One region of the Amnibacterium sp. genome, then DNA from elsewhere that is predicted to be linked to it. Evidence: predicted binding sites of a transcription regulator. Region 1 holds the regulator's gene; the other holds the start of a gene.
The links. Region 1 encodes HrcA, which represses chaperone genes, less so after heat shock. Its sites were predicted from a motif close to TTNGCACTCGNNNNNNNCGAGTGCNAA; they were not measured.
Positions count from the first base shown of each region.

Region 2: a site for HrcA is predicted at 4,846-4,872, ahead of groES (co-chaperone GroES). Genes of this name have one in related genera too.

Region 1 is NZ_JBQCGC010000034.1:36,928-43,855, forward strand. It holds gene argG (argininosuccinate synthase) at 1-144, shown strand, start outside; gene ACTHLI_RS05045 (16S rRNA (uracil(1498)-N(3))-methyltransferase) at 185-907, opposite strand; gene dnaJ (molecular chaperone DnaJ) at 1,032-2,123, opposite strand; gene hrcA (heat-inducible transcriptional repressor HrcA) at 2,190-3,224, opposite strand; gene ACTHLI_RS05060 (DUF4870 domain-containing protein) at 3,375-3,791, shown strand; gene ACTHLI_RS05065 (DUF4870 domain-containing protein) at 3,826-4,191, shown strand; gene ACTHLI_RS05070 (DUF4870 domain-containing protein) at 4,258-4,647, shown strand; gene hemW (radical SAM family heme chaperone HemW) at 4,637-5,878, opposite strand; gene ACTHLI_RS05080 (HAD family hydrolase) at 5,912-6,580, shown strand; gene ACTHLI_RS05085 (DUF1990 family protein) at 6,594-6,928, opposite strand, start outside.
Region 2 is NZ_JBQCGC010000022.1:3,927-10,854, reverse strand. It holds gene ACTHLI_RS03270 (branched-chain amino acid ABC transporter permease) at 1-68, opposite strand, end outside; gene ACTHLI_RS03265 (branched-chain amino acid ABC transporter permease) at 84-1,322, opposite strand; gene ACTHLI_RS03260 (ABC transporter substrate-binding protein) at 1,539-2,882, opposite strand; gene ACTHLI_RS03255 (hypothetical protein) at 3,086-3,472, shown strand; gene rarD (EamA family transporter RarD) at 3,476-4,384, opposite strand; gene groES (co-chaperone GroES) at 4,462-4,758, opposite strand; gene ACTHLI_RS03240 (THUMP-like domain-containing protein) at 4,896-6,107, shown strand; gene ACTHLI_RS03235 (DUF4190 domain-containing protein) at 6,089-6,388, opposite strand; gene tsaD (tRNA (adenosine(37)-N6)-threonylcarbamoyltransferase complex transferase subunit TsaD) at 6,463-6,928, opposite strand, start outside.

The sequences.
Region 1 (6,928 bases):
GGGCTCGGGGTGTTCGGGGGTACCGTGCACGCGCTGGTCGGCGAGCTCGAGGCGGGACGGGCGGCGAGCATCGCCTCCTCCGGTCACGACGACAGCGCGGAGGACGCGCTCGACGCGGCCGCCATGGAGTCCGGCACGGACTGACCCGGGCGGTGCGTCCGTCGCCCGCGCGCGTGGCGTCTGGTCAGGGCCAGAGGTCGAGCTTCGGGGCGAGCGCGGCGATCGCCGCGGGGCCCGCGGTGGACGTGCGGAGCACGTGCGGCCCGAGCCGCACGGGGAGCGCGCCCGCGCCGGAGAGGCGCTCGAGCTCCTCCGGTGCGATGCCGCCCTCGGGTCCGACGACCAGCACGAGCTCGAGTCCGGGTGCGACGTCCACGTCGACGAGGCGCGTGTCGGCCTCGGGCTCCAGCAGCAGCATCCTCGTGCGCCCGGCGAGGGAGGCGAGGTCGGCGGTCGACGCGAGCGGCCGCACCTCCGCAGCCCACGGCCGCATCGACTGCTTCCCGGCCTCCCGCACGATCGCGGACCAGCGGGCGACGCCGCCGTCCACCTTCGCGCCCGCCCAGCGCGTGACGCTGCGTGCCGCCTGCCACGGGATCACGGCGGCGGCGCCGAGCTCCGTCGCGGCCTGGATCGCGGCCTCGTCGCGCCCGCCCTTGGCGAGGGCCTGCGCCAGCACGATGCGCGGGAAGGGTTCCGGCTCCTGGCGCAGCGCCAGCACGCGGAGCGCGACGCGGTCGCGTGCGACCTCGATCGCCTCCGCCTCGGCGATCCGACCGGCGCCGTCACCGACGAAGAGCCGCTCGCCGACGCGGAGCCTGGCGACCTGCGCGGCGTGCCGCGCCTCCTCGCCCGTCAGCTCGGCGTGCTCGGCGTCGAGCGCCGATGCGAGGTAGAAGTGCGCCATCAGCGCGGGGTGGTCTCGAGGCTCGCTGCGCTCGCACCTCGACCAGCGGAACTCACCCGACGCGGGGTGGACCCGCCGGCCGCTGCGCTCGCAGCTCGACCAGCGGGGCGGCGGGAGATGGTCATCAGACGCCGAGGAAGCGGTCGCGGAGCTTCGCGAACAGGCCCTGCTGGAAGTGCGCGAACTGCGGCGGCTTCTGCTTGGTGCGACCGGCCAGCTGCCGCACGAGCTCGGTCGCCTTCGCGTCGAGCTTCGTGGGGGTCACCACCTGCACCCCGATGCGGAGGTCGCCGCGGCCGGATCCGCGCAGCCGCGTGATGCCGCGCGCGGGCACGGTGATGACCTCGGCGCTCTGCACGCCGGGCTTCACCTCGACCTCGACCGGGCCGTCGAGGCCCTCGAGCGTCGCGGTCGTCCCCAGCACCGCGTCGGTCATCTGCACCTCCAGCGTCGCGAGCAGGTCGTCGCCCGCACGGCTGAAGACGTCGTGATGGCGCACCTTGATCTCGAGGTACAGGTCGCCGGAGGGGCCGCCCGCCTGCCCGACCTCGCCCATCCCCGCCAGCTGGAGGCGCAGCCCCGTCTCGACACCGCCGGGGATGTCGACCGGGATGGTCGTGCGCGCGCGCACCCGGCCCTGGCCGGCGCAGTTGGTGCACGGGTACGGGATCACCGTGCCGTACCCGCGGCACACCGTGCAGGGGGTGGAGGTCATCACGTTGCCGAGCAGCGAGCGGACGGCGCGCTGGATCTGGCCGGTGCCGTGGCAGATGTCGCAGGTCGCGACGGAGGTGCCGGGCTGCGTGCAGGCGCCGTGGCAGACGTCGCAGAGCACCGCGGTGTCGATCTCGAGGTCCCGGTGGGTGCCGAAGACGACGTCCTCGAGGTCGATCTCGACCCGGAGCAGGGCGTCCTGCCCGCGCTCCTGCCTGGACTTCGGCCCTCCGGTGCGCATCCCGCCGCCGAAGAACGATTCGAAGATGTCCCCGAACCCGAACGACTGGGCGCCCTGCGAGCCGCCCATGTCGTACTCCTGCCGCTGCCGCGGATCGGAGAGCACGTCGTAGGCGTGCGTCACGTCCTTGAACCGCTCGGAGGCCTCCGGGCCCGGGTTCACGTCGGGGTGGAGCTGGCGGGCGAGCCGCCGGTACGCCTTCTTGATCTCGTCGGCCGAGGCGTCGCGGGCGACGCCCAGCACTTCGTAGTGGTCAGCCACGTGGGCCCTCCTCGTCACCGCGACCCGTCGCGGCGACACGTCGTGGCCGCCTGGCGGCCGGGTGGGTCATTCCTCGCCGAGGAGCTTCGACAGGTAGCGGGCGACGGCCCGCACGGCGGCGATGTTCTGCGAGTAGTCCATGCGCGTCGGGCCGAGCACGCCGATCCTGGCCAGCTCGCCGGCCGACGAACGGTAGCCGCCCGCGAGGATCGAGGTCTCCGCGAGGCCCACGAGCGGGTTCTCGCGCCCGATCGAGATCGAGACGCCGCGCTCGTCGAGCTCCATCTCGCGGAACAGCCGCAGCATGACGACCTGCTCCTCGATCGCCTCGAGCACGGGGAGGATGCTGCCGGGGAAGTCGCGCTCGGTCCGCGCGAGGTTCGCGGTGCCCGCGAGGAGGAGCCGGTCCTGCCTGCGGTCGTCGACGGTCGCAGCGAGCGCCGAGGCCACCCGCTCCAGCACCGCGCGCTGCGCGACCTGCAGCTGCTCGGCGAGCGCCTCCAGGGTCGGGCCCACGTCGGTGAGCAGCTTGCCGACCAGGGTCGCGTTGATCCGCGCACGGAGCTCCGCCAGCTCGACCTCGTCGAGCCGTTCCCGCTCGCCCTGCGCGAGCTCGACGACCCGCTGGTCGACGCGGCCGGCGTCCGTGATCAGCACCACGAGCATGCGGCTCGGAGACAGGGACACGAGTTCGACGTGCCGGACGTAGGACCTGGGGACGACGGGCACCTGGACGAGTGCGACCTGGTTGGTCAGCTGCGCGAGCATCCGCACGGTCCTCGCGAGCACGTCGTCGAGGTCGGCCCCCTCCTCGAGGAAGGTCTGGATGGCGACACGCTGCGCCGGCGACAGGGCGCGGACCTCCGCCAGGTGGTCCACGAACATCCGGTAGCCCTTGTCCGTCGGCACGCGGCCGGAGGAGGTGTGCGGCGCGGCGATCAGGCCGTCCTCCTCCAGCGCGGCCATGTCGTTGCGGATCGTCGCCGCGGACACGCCGAAGGCGTAACGGTCGACGATCGTCTTGGACCCCACGGGTTCACGGGAGGCCACGTAGTCCTGCACGATCGCCCGCAGGACGTCGAGGCCGCGTTCCGAGACCATCGCACCTCCTCCATCTGGCACTCGCTCGGCCGGACTGCCAATTCTACTGCGCGTCTCCCGTGGGTCTGGCGTTGCACACGGGCCTGTCGATATCCTGAGCGTCGGTCGACGGCGCGACGTATGCACCCCGAGAGGTCAGGAGCACCCGCGATGACGCAGTCCCAGCCCGGCGGGGTGGGCCAGCCGCTCTCGCCCGGAGACGAGCGCCTGTGGTCGACCCTCGCCCACGTCGGCAACATCGTCGGCTTCCTGCCGTCGCTGCTGATCCTGCTCATCCTCGGGCCGCGCAGCGCGAGGGTGCGCGAGGAGGCCAGGGAGGCGCTCAACTTCGTGATCACGGCGACCATCGTCTGGGTCGCGCTCTTCCTCGTCGGCCGCATCCTCGGCGCCCTCTACGGCGCGCTGCCGACCGGGCTCGACATCGTCCTCCTGCTCCTCGGCTTCCTGATCGGGTTCGCGCAGTTCGCCGTCTGGGTGATCGTCGTCGTGCTCTCGATCATGGCCGCGGTGCGGGTCAACGGCGGCGGCACCTTCCGCTACCCCATCGCGCTCCGGCTCGTCCCGTGACCGGGCCATCCGCCCCTCTGACAAGGAGATCATCATGACCAGCAACCAGCCTCCCGCCTACGTCCCCGCGCAGCCGCTCAGCCCGAGCGACGAGCGGTTGTGGGCGACGCTCATCCACGTGGGCGGCATCATCATCGGCTTCATCGCGCCGCTGCTCGGCTACCTGCTGCTGAAGGACCGCAGCTCGTTCGTCGGCGAGAACGCCAAGAACGCGCTGAACTTCCAGCTGACGGTGCTGATCGGGTACATCGCGTCGGGCATCCTGATGTTCGTCCTGATCGGATTCCTCACCTACCCGCTGGTCTGGGTGCTGAGCATCGTGTTCTCGATCCTCGCCGCCGTGGCGGCGAACCGCGGCGAGGTGTACCGGTACCCGCTGACCATCCCGTTCATCAAGTAGCGGATCCGGGTGCGGGAGGCGCCGTCAGGCGACCGCCCGCACCCGCATCCGACGAAGGAGCACCCGATGACGAACGAACCCCCCGCGGCGGTCGTGCCGCCCAGGCCGCTGAGCCCGAGCGACGAGCGCACGTGGGCGGTCCTCACGCACATCAGCGCACTGGTCGGCATCGTCGTCGGCGCCGGCTTCATCGGCTGGCTCGGGCCGTTGATCATCCTGCTCGTGCTCAAGGACCGCAGCGCCTTCGTCGCCGAGCACGCGAAGACGACGCTGAACTTCCAGATCACGATGTTCATCGCCGCCGTGATCGCGTTCTTCCTCTGGTTCGTGCTGATCGGGTTCCTCATCACGGCCGCGATCTACGTCGTGGTGATCGTGTTCTCGATCATCGCCGCGGTGGCGGCGGGCCGGGGCGAGCGGTACGAGTACCCGCTCAGCATCCGCTTCATCCGGTAGCGGGCCCGGAGGGGAGCAGCCGGCGCACCACGGCGTCGGCGAGCAGCCGCCCGGATCGGGTGAGCACGACGCGGCCCGCGAAGGCGGCGGCCGGTTCGACCAGCCCGTCGGCGATGAGCCCGGCGACGGCGCGCCTCCCCTCCGGCTCCAGCCGGTCCACCGGCAGCCCCGCCGCGAGTCGCGTCTCGAGCAGCACCCGCTCGAGCGCGCGCGTCGCGTCGTCGAGGGTCTCCCGTCCGGCTGCGGGCGAGGTGCCAGCCGCGAGGCGCTGCGCGTACGCGGCCGGGTGCTTGACGTTCCACCAGCGGACGCCCCCGACGTGGCTGTGCGCGCCGGGGCCGATCCCCCACCAGTCCTCACCGGTCCAGTAGGCGAGGTTGTGCCGGGAGCGCGCGGACGGCCGCCGCGCCCAGTTGCTCACCTCGTACCAGTGGTAGCCCGCCGCCGCGAGGCGGTCGTCCGCGAGCTCGTACATGTCGGCCTGCAGGTCGTCGTCGGGCGCGGGGAGCTCGCCCACACGGATGCGGCGGGCGAGCGCGGTCCCCTCCTCGACGATGAGCGCGTAGGCCGAGAGGTGGTCCGGCTCGAGGGCGAGCGCCGCGTCGAGGCTGCGCCGCCAGTCGTCGAGGGTCTCCCCCGGTGCGCCGTAGATCAGGTCGAGGCTCACGTCGAGCCCAGCGTCTCGGGCCCAGCCGACGACGAGCGGAACCCGCTCGGGATCGTGGGTCCGGTCGAGCACGCGCAGCACCTCCGGCACGGCGGACTGCATGCCGAACGAGACGCGCGTGAACCCCGCAGCGGCGAGCGCGGCGAGCCCGGCGGCGTCGACCGAATCCGGGTTCGCCTCCGTCGTCACCTCGGCGTCCGGGGCGAGACCGAAGCGGTCGCGAACGGCCGCGAGCAGCGTCGCGAGGTCCTCGGGCGGCAGGAGGGTCGGGGTCCCTCCGCCGAAGAACACCGTGCTCGCGGGGCGCTGCGGCAGCTCGGCGGCGGCGAGCACCCGGGCCGCGAGGGCGACCTCCTCCTCCGCCTGCCCCGCGAAGTCGCCTCGGCGCGCGCCCCGCAGCTCGTCCGCGGTGTACGTGTTGAAGTCGCAGTACCCGCAGCGGACGCGGCAGAACGGCACGTGCACGTACACCCCGAACGCGCGCTGCTCGGCGCCATCCGCCACGGAGCCCGGCAGCCGTCCGTCGGCGGGGGCCGGGTCGGCGAGCGGGAGCGCACTGGGCATCAGCCCATTCTGCGGGTCCGGAAGACTGGGGCGATGCGCATCGTGCTCTGGGACATCGACGGGACGATCCTCACGAACTCCGCGAAGGCGGGGTCGTTCTACCACGACGCGATCCGGGAGGTGGCGGGCGTCGGCCCGGCGCCCGGCGAGGCGCACGCCGTCGAGCACGGCAAGACCGACGGCCAGATCCTCACCGAGCGGCTCGAGCGCTGGGGCGGCGATCCCGCGCTCTTCGACGCGGTCTCGGCGCGGATGGACGAGCTCTCCGACGCCTACCTGACCGACGCGGCGAGGCGGCAGGCGACGCCCGGTGTCGATGCGGCGGTGCGCGCGATCGCCGCCGCCGGCTGGGCGAACGGGCTGCTCACCGGCAACTCCCGCCACCGGGCGCGGGTGAAGCTGGTGGGCGCGGGGGTCGACGTCGACGCGTTCGACTGGGACCGGTCGTTCTTCGGGGACCGCCACCTGCGGCGCAGCGACCTCACGCGCGCCGCGCACGACGCGCTCGCCGGTGCGACCGCGGTGATCCTCGGCGACACCCCGGCGGACGGCGAGGCCGCGGACGCCGTCGGATTCCCGTTCCTCGCGGTCGCCACGGGCGCCTACGAACAGGACGCGCTCGAGGCGACCTCCGCGCGCGTGGTCGTGCCGGACCTGGTCGAGGGCCTGCCCAGCCTGCTCGACGCCCTCGAGCGCCTCTGACCGGGCGGCCGGTTCAGAGCAGCGCGCGGAGGTAGCGCTCGGTGAAGCGCTCCTGGAGCGCCGCGCCGACCGGCGCCGCCAGCGAGTACGGGAACGCCGGGCGGGACAGCGCGCGCAGCTCGAAGACCGTCTCGAGGCCTTCCCGCCGCACGAGGAAGGCCTCCTCCCCCACCTCCGGATGCCCGGGCAGCGTGCCGTAGGCGAAGCCCACGCGATCCGGTTCCTGCACCACGCGCGTCACCCGGAACGGGGCGCGCACGGCCCGGCCGAGCACGGGCACGAGCACCGCGCCCTCCAGCCCCTCGGACACCCGCGGGGCATCGTCCCCGCTGTCCGCGAGCACCCGGA
Region 2 (6,928 bases), on a different contig from region 1:
AACGCCGCGGTGGTCGCCGAGATGATCGCGGCGCCGCCGTCCTGGAAGAGGGTGAAGAGGAAGTTCATGATGGGCCTTCCGCGTCAGCCGACGCGCTCCTTCCGGCCGAGGATGCCCTGCGGCCGGAACACCAGCACGAGGATCAGGATGAGCAGGGCGGTCGCGTACTTCACGTTGTTCGAGAGGAACAGCGTCGACAGCTGCACGACCAGGCCGATCACGATCGAGCCGACGAGGGCGCCGAACGCGGTGCCGAGGCCGCCGAGGGTGACCGCCGCGAACATGAGCAGGAGCAGCTGGACGCCGGTGCTCCACTGGATGCCGCCGTACACGAGCGCGTACAGCGCCCCGGAGAGCGCGGCGAGGCCCATCGCGACGGTCCACACCAGTCGGATCACGCGGTCGACGTCGATGCCCGATGCGGCGGCGAGCGCCCGGTTGTCCGAGACCGCCCGCGCGGCGCGCCCGATGCGGGTGCGCTGCAGCACGAGGCCGACGGCGACCAGCGCGACGATCGAGACGAGCATCGACCAGTAGGCGGCCGGCGTGATGTCGAGCGGACCGGTGTTCAGCTGGATCCCGGTCGACACCGACAGCACCTGCGAGCCGAAGAAGTACTGGAAGACGTACTCGGCCGCGAACGACAGGCCGATCGTGACGACCATCAGCTGGGTCAGGCCCAGACCGCGCTTGCGGAGCGGTCCCCAGATGAGCCGGTCCTGGAAGTAGCCGGTCGCGGCGCCGACGACGATCGCGATGAGGGCCGCGAGGACGAACGGCAGCCCCAGCACCGTGCCGAACAGGTAGGCCATGAACCCGCCGAGGGTCACCTGCTCGGCGTGCGCGAAGTTCGACAGCCCGGTCGTGCCGTAGATCAACGAGAGGCCGATCGAGGCGAGCGCGAGCAGGAGCCCGAGGAGCAGTCCCTGGGCCGCGCGCTGCCAGGCGAGGCCCGCGAAGGTCGTGGGCACGGTGCTGGTGGTCGCCTGCGAGCCCTTGAAGCTCCCGGACAGCTGGAAGAACGCGGCCCGGAGCGCGCCGACGACCGCCTGCACCTTGCGCTCGGTCACCTGCGCCTTCACGCCCGCCGGCAGCGTCGAGGTCTTGAGGGTCAGGGTGTAGAGGCCGTTCTGGCTGACCTTGAACGCGAAGTGCCCCTCCGCGTCCGTGGCGGTGGTCGCCTGATCGCTGCCGGCGTCGCTCATCGTGATCGTGACGCCCTTGACGCCGTTGCCGTTGCCGTCGTTCAGGGTGCCCGCGACGCAGCCGAGGTTCGGGTCGACCGTGCATCTCGGCACCGCGACGATGCGGGCGCTCTGCACGACGGTGTCGCTGGGCGAAGGGCTAGGACTCGGGGAGGCGGCGGACGCCGGGCCTCCGATGAGCAGGACGGCGCCGGCGGTGAGTGCTGCGGCGCCGAGGAGTCGGTGGATGGCGGTGCGGGTTCGGGAACTCGAGCGCACGGGGTTCCTTCCGGTCGTCGGCGGTACGGGACCGGGGCCCGGCATGCGCGGCCGGGCCCCGGTCCTCTGGGTGGATCAGCCCTTGACGGAGTTCAGGAACTTCGACGGGGCCTTGCCGACGTACTGGTAGATCGAGATGTAGCCGCTGGACGGGTCGTGACCCGCGTTCAGCGGGCCGATGCCCGAGGGACCCTCGTAGTGGATGTTCTTCGTGCCGCTCTTGATGAGCTTCAGGCAGTCCGCGTACGACTTGCACGCGGTGCCGTTCGTCGAGCCGGTCACCGGGAGGATGTTCTTCTGGATGCTCGCCGGGCTCGAGTCACCGGCGATGTCCGCCGCGAGCGCCATGATCGTGACCGCGTCGTACGACTCGGCCGCGTAGCCCCAGGCGTCGACCTTGCCGTTCTCGTTCTTCTGGTACCAGCCCTGCAGGAGCGCCTTGAACGAGTCGGACGGGTTCACGCCCTGGGTCGAGCCCTTGGCGCCGGTGAGGTCCGGGATGCCCTTGGTCGCGCTGTAGTCGTTCAGGTTGCCGTCGACGAAGTACACCTTCTTCATCGACCAGCCGGCCGAGGCGAGCGCCGGGAGGATCTGCGCCGTCTGGTCGAAGGCGTCGATGATGATCGCGTCCGGCTTGGTCGCGAGCACCGCGGAGACCTCGGAGCTGAAGTTCGTCTCGGTCGAGGGGAACTCCTGGTTCTTGCCCTGCGCACCGTAGGTCACCGTGCCGCCCGCGCCCTCGATCGACTTCTGGATCGAGTTGCGGAGGTTCGTGCCGTACGAGTCGTTGAAGACGAGGATGCCGACCTTGCTGTTGCCGTCCTGGACGACCTGCTGGCCGAGCGCGTTGCCCTCGACCGCGTTCGGCGGGGCGTCGCGGAAGTACCACGGCGAGATGCCGGTCAGCTTGTCGTCGGTGTTCGCCGGGGAGAACATCACCGTGGACTGCGCGGCGACCGTCGGGAGGACGGCCTCGCTGACGCTCGAGGACTCGGCACCGAGGATGGCGCCGACCTTCGCTGCGAGCAGCTTCTTGATGTTCTGCTGGCCGATGGTCGGGTGATCGGTGTCGCTCGAGTCGGTCGAGATGATGCAGGGCGCCGTGCCGTTGACGCCGCCCGCCTTCGCGATCTCCGACAGCGCCTGGCCTGCGCCGGCGACCGCGGCGGGGCCGAGGGAGGCGAGCGAACCGGTCAGGGGCAGGAAGGTGCCCAGCTTGAACGTCGTCTTGTTGTCCTCGCTGCCCGAGCAGGTCGAGACGGCGGTGAGGGCCGTCCCGGACGCTGCCGCCGAGGACGACGAGGCCGAGGAGGTCGACGTGGACCCCGAGGTGGAGGAGCAGGCGGCGAGCGCGATGACGGCCGTCGCTCCGATCGCGACGACCGCGAGCCCGCGGCGCGTGCGGAGGGTTCCAGGCATGCGGATCCTTACTTCTGGCGTGTGATGGCAGCCGTGCCGAGGTCGGCACAGACCGAAAACGTATGCAGGTGGTGTTCCGAGCATGTTTCCAGGATGGGTCTTTCGGCCGATTCGTTAGCAATCCGTGACCCGTGGTGTAGCGCCGCTACAACGAGGGGCGCCGACACCTTCCGCGGACCGGAACGAAGGGGTACGGTTCGCCGATGCGGCGGGTCGCGGTGCTGATCGGGTGCTGCCTGCCGCTGCTGCTCACCGCATGCACCGCCGCCTCCTCCGCACCCCGCACGACGCCGGCCGGGCCGCCCGTCTTCCCGCGCGTCGCCGGGCGCGTGCTGTCCACGACGGAGGCCGCGCCCGGGGACTGGGTGATCCGGGTGCGCGTGGCGGACCCGGTCACCGCCTACGAGCGGGCCCGCGCGCTGCTCACCGCGAAGGGCTACCAGTTGACGAACGACGAGCAGGCGGCCGACGGCGGTCAGGGGCAGGCGTGCTCGACGGCGCTGTGCGTGACCTTCTCCGCGCTGGTGCGCCCGGGCACGGGCCCCGTGGTGGAGTACGAGGCGTTCCACTCGACGGGCGTCGTCGGCTGACCGTCAGGCGACGGGTGCGACCGCCGGCCTCCGCGAGCGCCCCCGCACCACGCCCTCGCCGATGAGCACGGCGAGCGCCAGCCAGACCAGCCCGAAGCCGACCCACCGCCCGACCGACATCGCCTCGTGGAGGAACGCGACGCCGATCACGAGCTGCAGGATCGGCGTCAGGTACTGCAGGAACCCGACGACCGAGAGCGGGAGCCGCCTGGTCGAGGCGGCGAACAGCAGCAGGGGCACCGCCGTCCCGATGCCCGCGGACGTGAGCATCAGTGTCGGGAGGACGCCCGCTGCGCCGTACGCCAGCCCGGGGCCCGCGCCCACCAGCACCAGCTCGACGATCGCGACCGGCGTCAGCCACGCCGTCTCGAGCGTGAGCCCGGACACGGCGTCGATCCGCCCCAGCCGCTTCTTCACGAGGCCGTAGCCGCCGAACGAGAGGGCGAGGGCGAGCGAGGTCCAGGGCAGCGCCCCCGCTTCGACCGCGATCACCACGACCGCGACGGCGCTGATGCCGATCGCGACCCACTGACCGGGGCGGAGCCGCTCCCGCAGCACGACGACGCCGAGCAGGATCGTGACGATCGGGTTGATGAAGTAGCCGAGCGCCGCCTCGACCACGTGCCCCGTGGTGGTCGCGAGCACGTAGACGGTCCAGTTCACCCAGATCAGGGCTCCGGCGAGCCCGAACGAGGCGACGGCGCGGCGGTCGCCGAGCACCGCGCGGAAGCGGCGCCACGACCTCGTGACCGCGAGCAGGATCGCGCAGAACACGAGCGAGAAGACGATGCGCCAGGACACGATCTCGAACGCACCCGCCGGACGCATCAGCAGGAAGTAGAGGGGCATCGCGCCCCACAGCAGGTAGGCCCCGACGCCGAAGAGCAACCCCGCGCGCTCACCGGACCTCACCGCTCGAGCCTAGGCGCCGGGAACGACGGACGCCCCGCACCTAGCGGTGCGGGGCGTCCGGTCGAGCGGAGCGCGGCTCAGCGGACGACGACCGCCAGGACGTCGCGCGCGGAGAGGACGAGGTAGTCCTCGCCCGACACCTTGACCTCGGTGCCGCCGTACTTCGAGTAGATGACGCGGTCGCCGACGGCGACGTCGAGCGGGACGCGGTTCCCGTTGTCGTCGATGCGACCCGGGCCCACCGCGACGACCTCGCCCTCCTGGGGCTTCTCCTTCGCGGTGTCGGGGATCACGAGACCCGACGCGGTCGTCTGCTCGGCCTCGACCTGGCTGATCACGATTCGATCCTCGAGCGGCTTGATGGAGACCGACACGGTCCACCTCTGCTTTCCTGAGTGCTTCTACACGTTCGATTGGCACCGGGCGCTACCGAGTGCCAGGCCCTAACACTAGGCGCCCGACTGGCACTCACGCAATGCGAGTGCCAACCGGGCACCCCTACGGTGGTCGGGTGGACCGCAGCGACCTCGAGGCGCTCCTCGACCCCCGTGTCCTCGCCGCGGTCGACGTCGAGTCCCGCGCCGGACAGGTGGACGCCCTGGCCGCGTCCAGCGCCCTGCGACGCGCAGGCTTCACGCCGCAGCAGGCGTCGGTGATCCTCACCCAGGCGGCCCTCCGGCGCCGCGCCAGGGGGAAGTTCGGCGAGTTCGCCGACCGGATGCTCTTCACCAGAGCCGGCCTGGAGCAGGCGACCCGGCTCGACGTCGCCGCACGGCACGCGGCGCGTCTCCGCGCCGCGGGCGCGGGGCTCGTGGCCGACCTCGGCTGCGGGATCGGGGGCGACGCGCTGGCGATCGCCGCCGTCGGGCTGCGGGTGCTCGCCGTCGAACGCGACGAGGTGACGGCGGTGCTGGCGCAGGCCAATCTGGCGCCGTTCCCGGAGGCGGAGGTCGTGGTCGGCGACGCGGAGACGGTCGGGCTCGGCGACGTGGACGCCGCCTGGATCGACCCGGCCAGGCGGACGGCCGGGCACGCGGGCACGAGGCGCGTGGGCCCCGCGGACTACTCGCCGTCCCTCGACTTCGTCGACCGGACCGCTGGACGGATGCCCACGGGCGTGAAGCTCTCGCCCGCGCACGACCGGGGGACGATCCCCCACGACGCCGAGGCGCAGTGGGTGTCCGACCGCGGCGAGGTGGTGGAGCTCGTGCTCTGGCGCGGAGGACTCGCCCGGGACGGCGTGCGCCGGGCCGCGCTGGTGACCGGAGCGGCGGGTACCGCCGAGCTGGTCGCGCCCGCGGACAGCGAGGACGAGCCGGTCGGCCCGCTCGGCGACCACGTGCACGAGCCGGACGGGGCCGTCGTGCGCGCACGGCTCATCGGCGATCTCGCCCGGCGCACGGGCACCCGGCCCGTCGGCCCGGGGATCGCCTACCTCACGGGCGACGGGCCGGTCTCGTCACCGTTCCTGACCTCGTTCGCGGTCCAGGCGGTGCTGCCGTTCGACCGGCAGCGCATCCGGACGGAGCTGCGCGCTCGCGGCGTCGGGCGGCTCGAGATCAAGAAGCGCGGGGTCGACCTCGACCCCGCCGCGTTCCGCAAGGGGCTGGCCCTCCGGGGCGACGAGGAGTCGACCCTGATCGTCACCCGCACGGCCGACCGGCGGGTGGCGCTGCTGTGCCGGCGGGTGGCCGCCGGGGGCCCTCAGGGCGAGGTCGAGTAGCCGTTGTTCGCCAACGTGGCGAACAGCGCGATCCAGGCGATGGTGATGATCAGCCCGAGCAGCGTGAGGACGATGCCGATGATCAGTCCGGCCATCGCGAGGCCGCGCCCGCTCTCACCGGTGCGCTTGATCTGACCGAGGGCGATCGGCCCGCAGATGATGCCGCCGATCGGCACGACGATGCCGAGGATCAGCGCGACGATCGCGAGGGCGTTCGTCCGCTGCGCGGGTGCTCCCGAGTACGGCGTGGACGGCGGCGGGGAGGGCTGGTAGTCGCTCATGGCTCCTCATCGAGGGTGGTGCGTCCATGGTCCCAGCGCGCACGGGTGACCGTCAACGGACATGCGGAGAACGGTCAGGGGATCAGGACCTGCCCGACCGGCAGGGTCGAGTCCACCCCGAACCCGCTGCCGCTCGGCGCCGCTCCCGCCTCCACGAGCCGCGCACCGAGCCCGGCGATCATCGCGCCGTTGTCGGTGCAGAGGTCGAAGGGCGGGATGCGCAGGCGGACGCCCGCGGCCGCCGCCCGCTCGGTCGCGACGTCGCGCAGCCGGCGGTTGGCGACCACGCCGCCGCCGAGCAGCAGCCGGGGCACGCCGGTCTCCGCGCACGCGTCGAGCGCCTTGGTGACGAGCACGTCGACCACCGCCTCCCGGAACGACGCGGCCACGTCCCCGATCGCGAGCGCGGCGCCGTCGGCCTCCGCCCGCTCGACGTGCCGGGCGACCGCGGTCTTCAGGCCCGAGAACGAGAAGTCGAAGCGGTGCCGCGCGCGGTCCTTGGGTGCGGTCAGCCCGCGCGGGAAGCGGATCGCGGCCGGA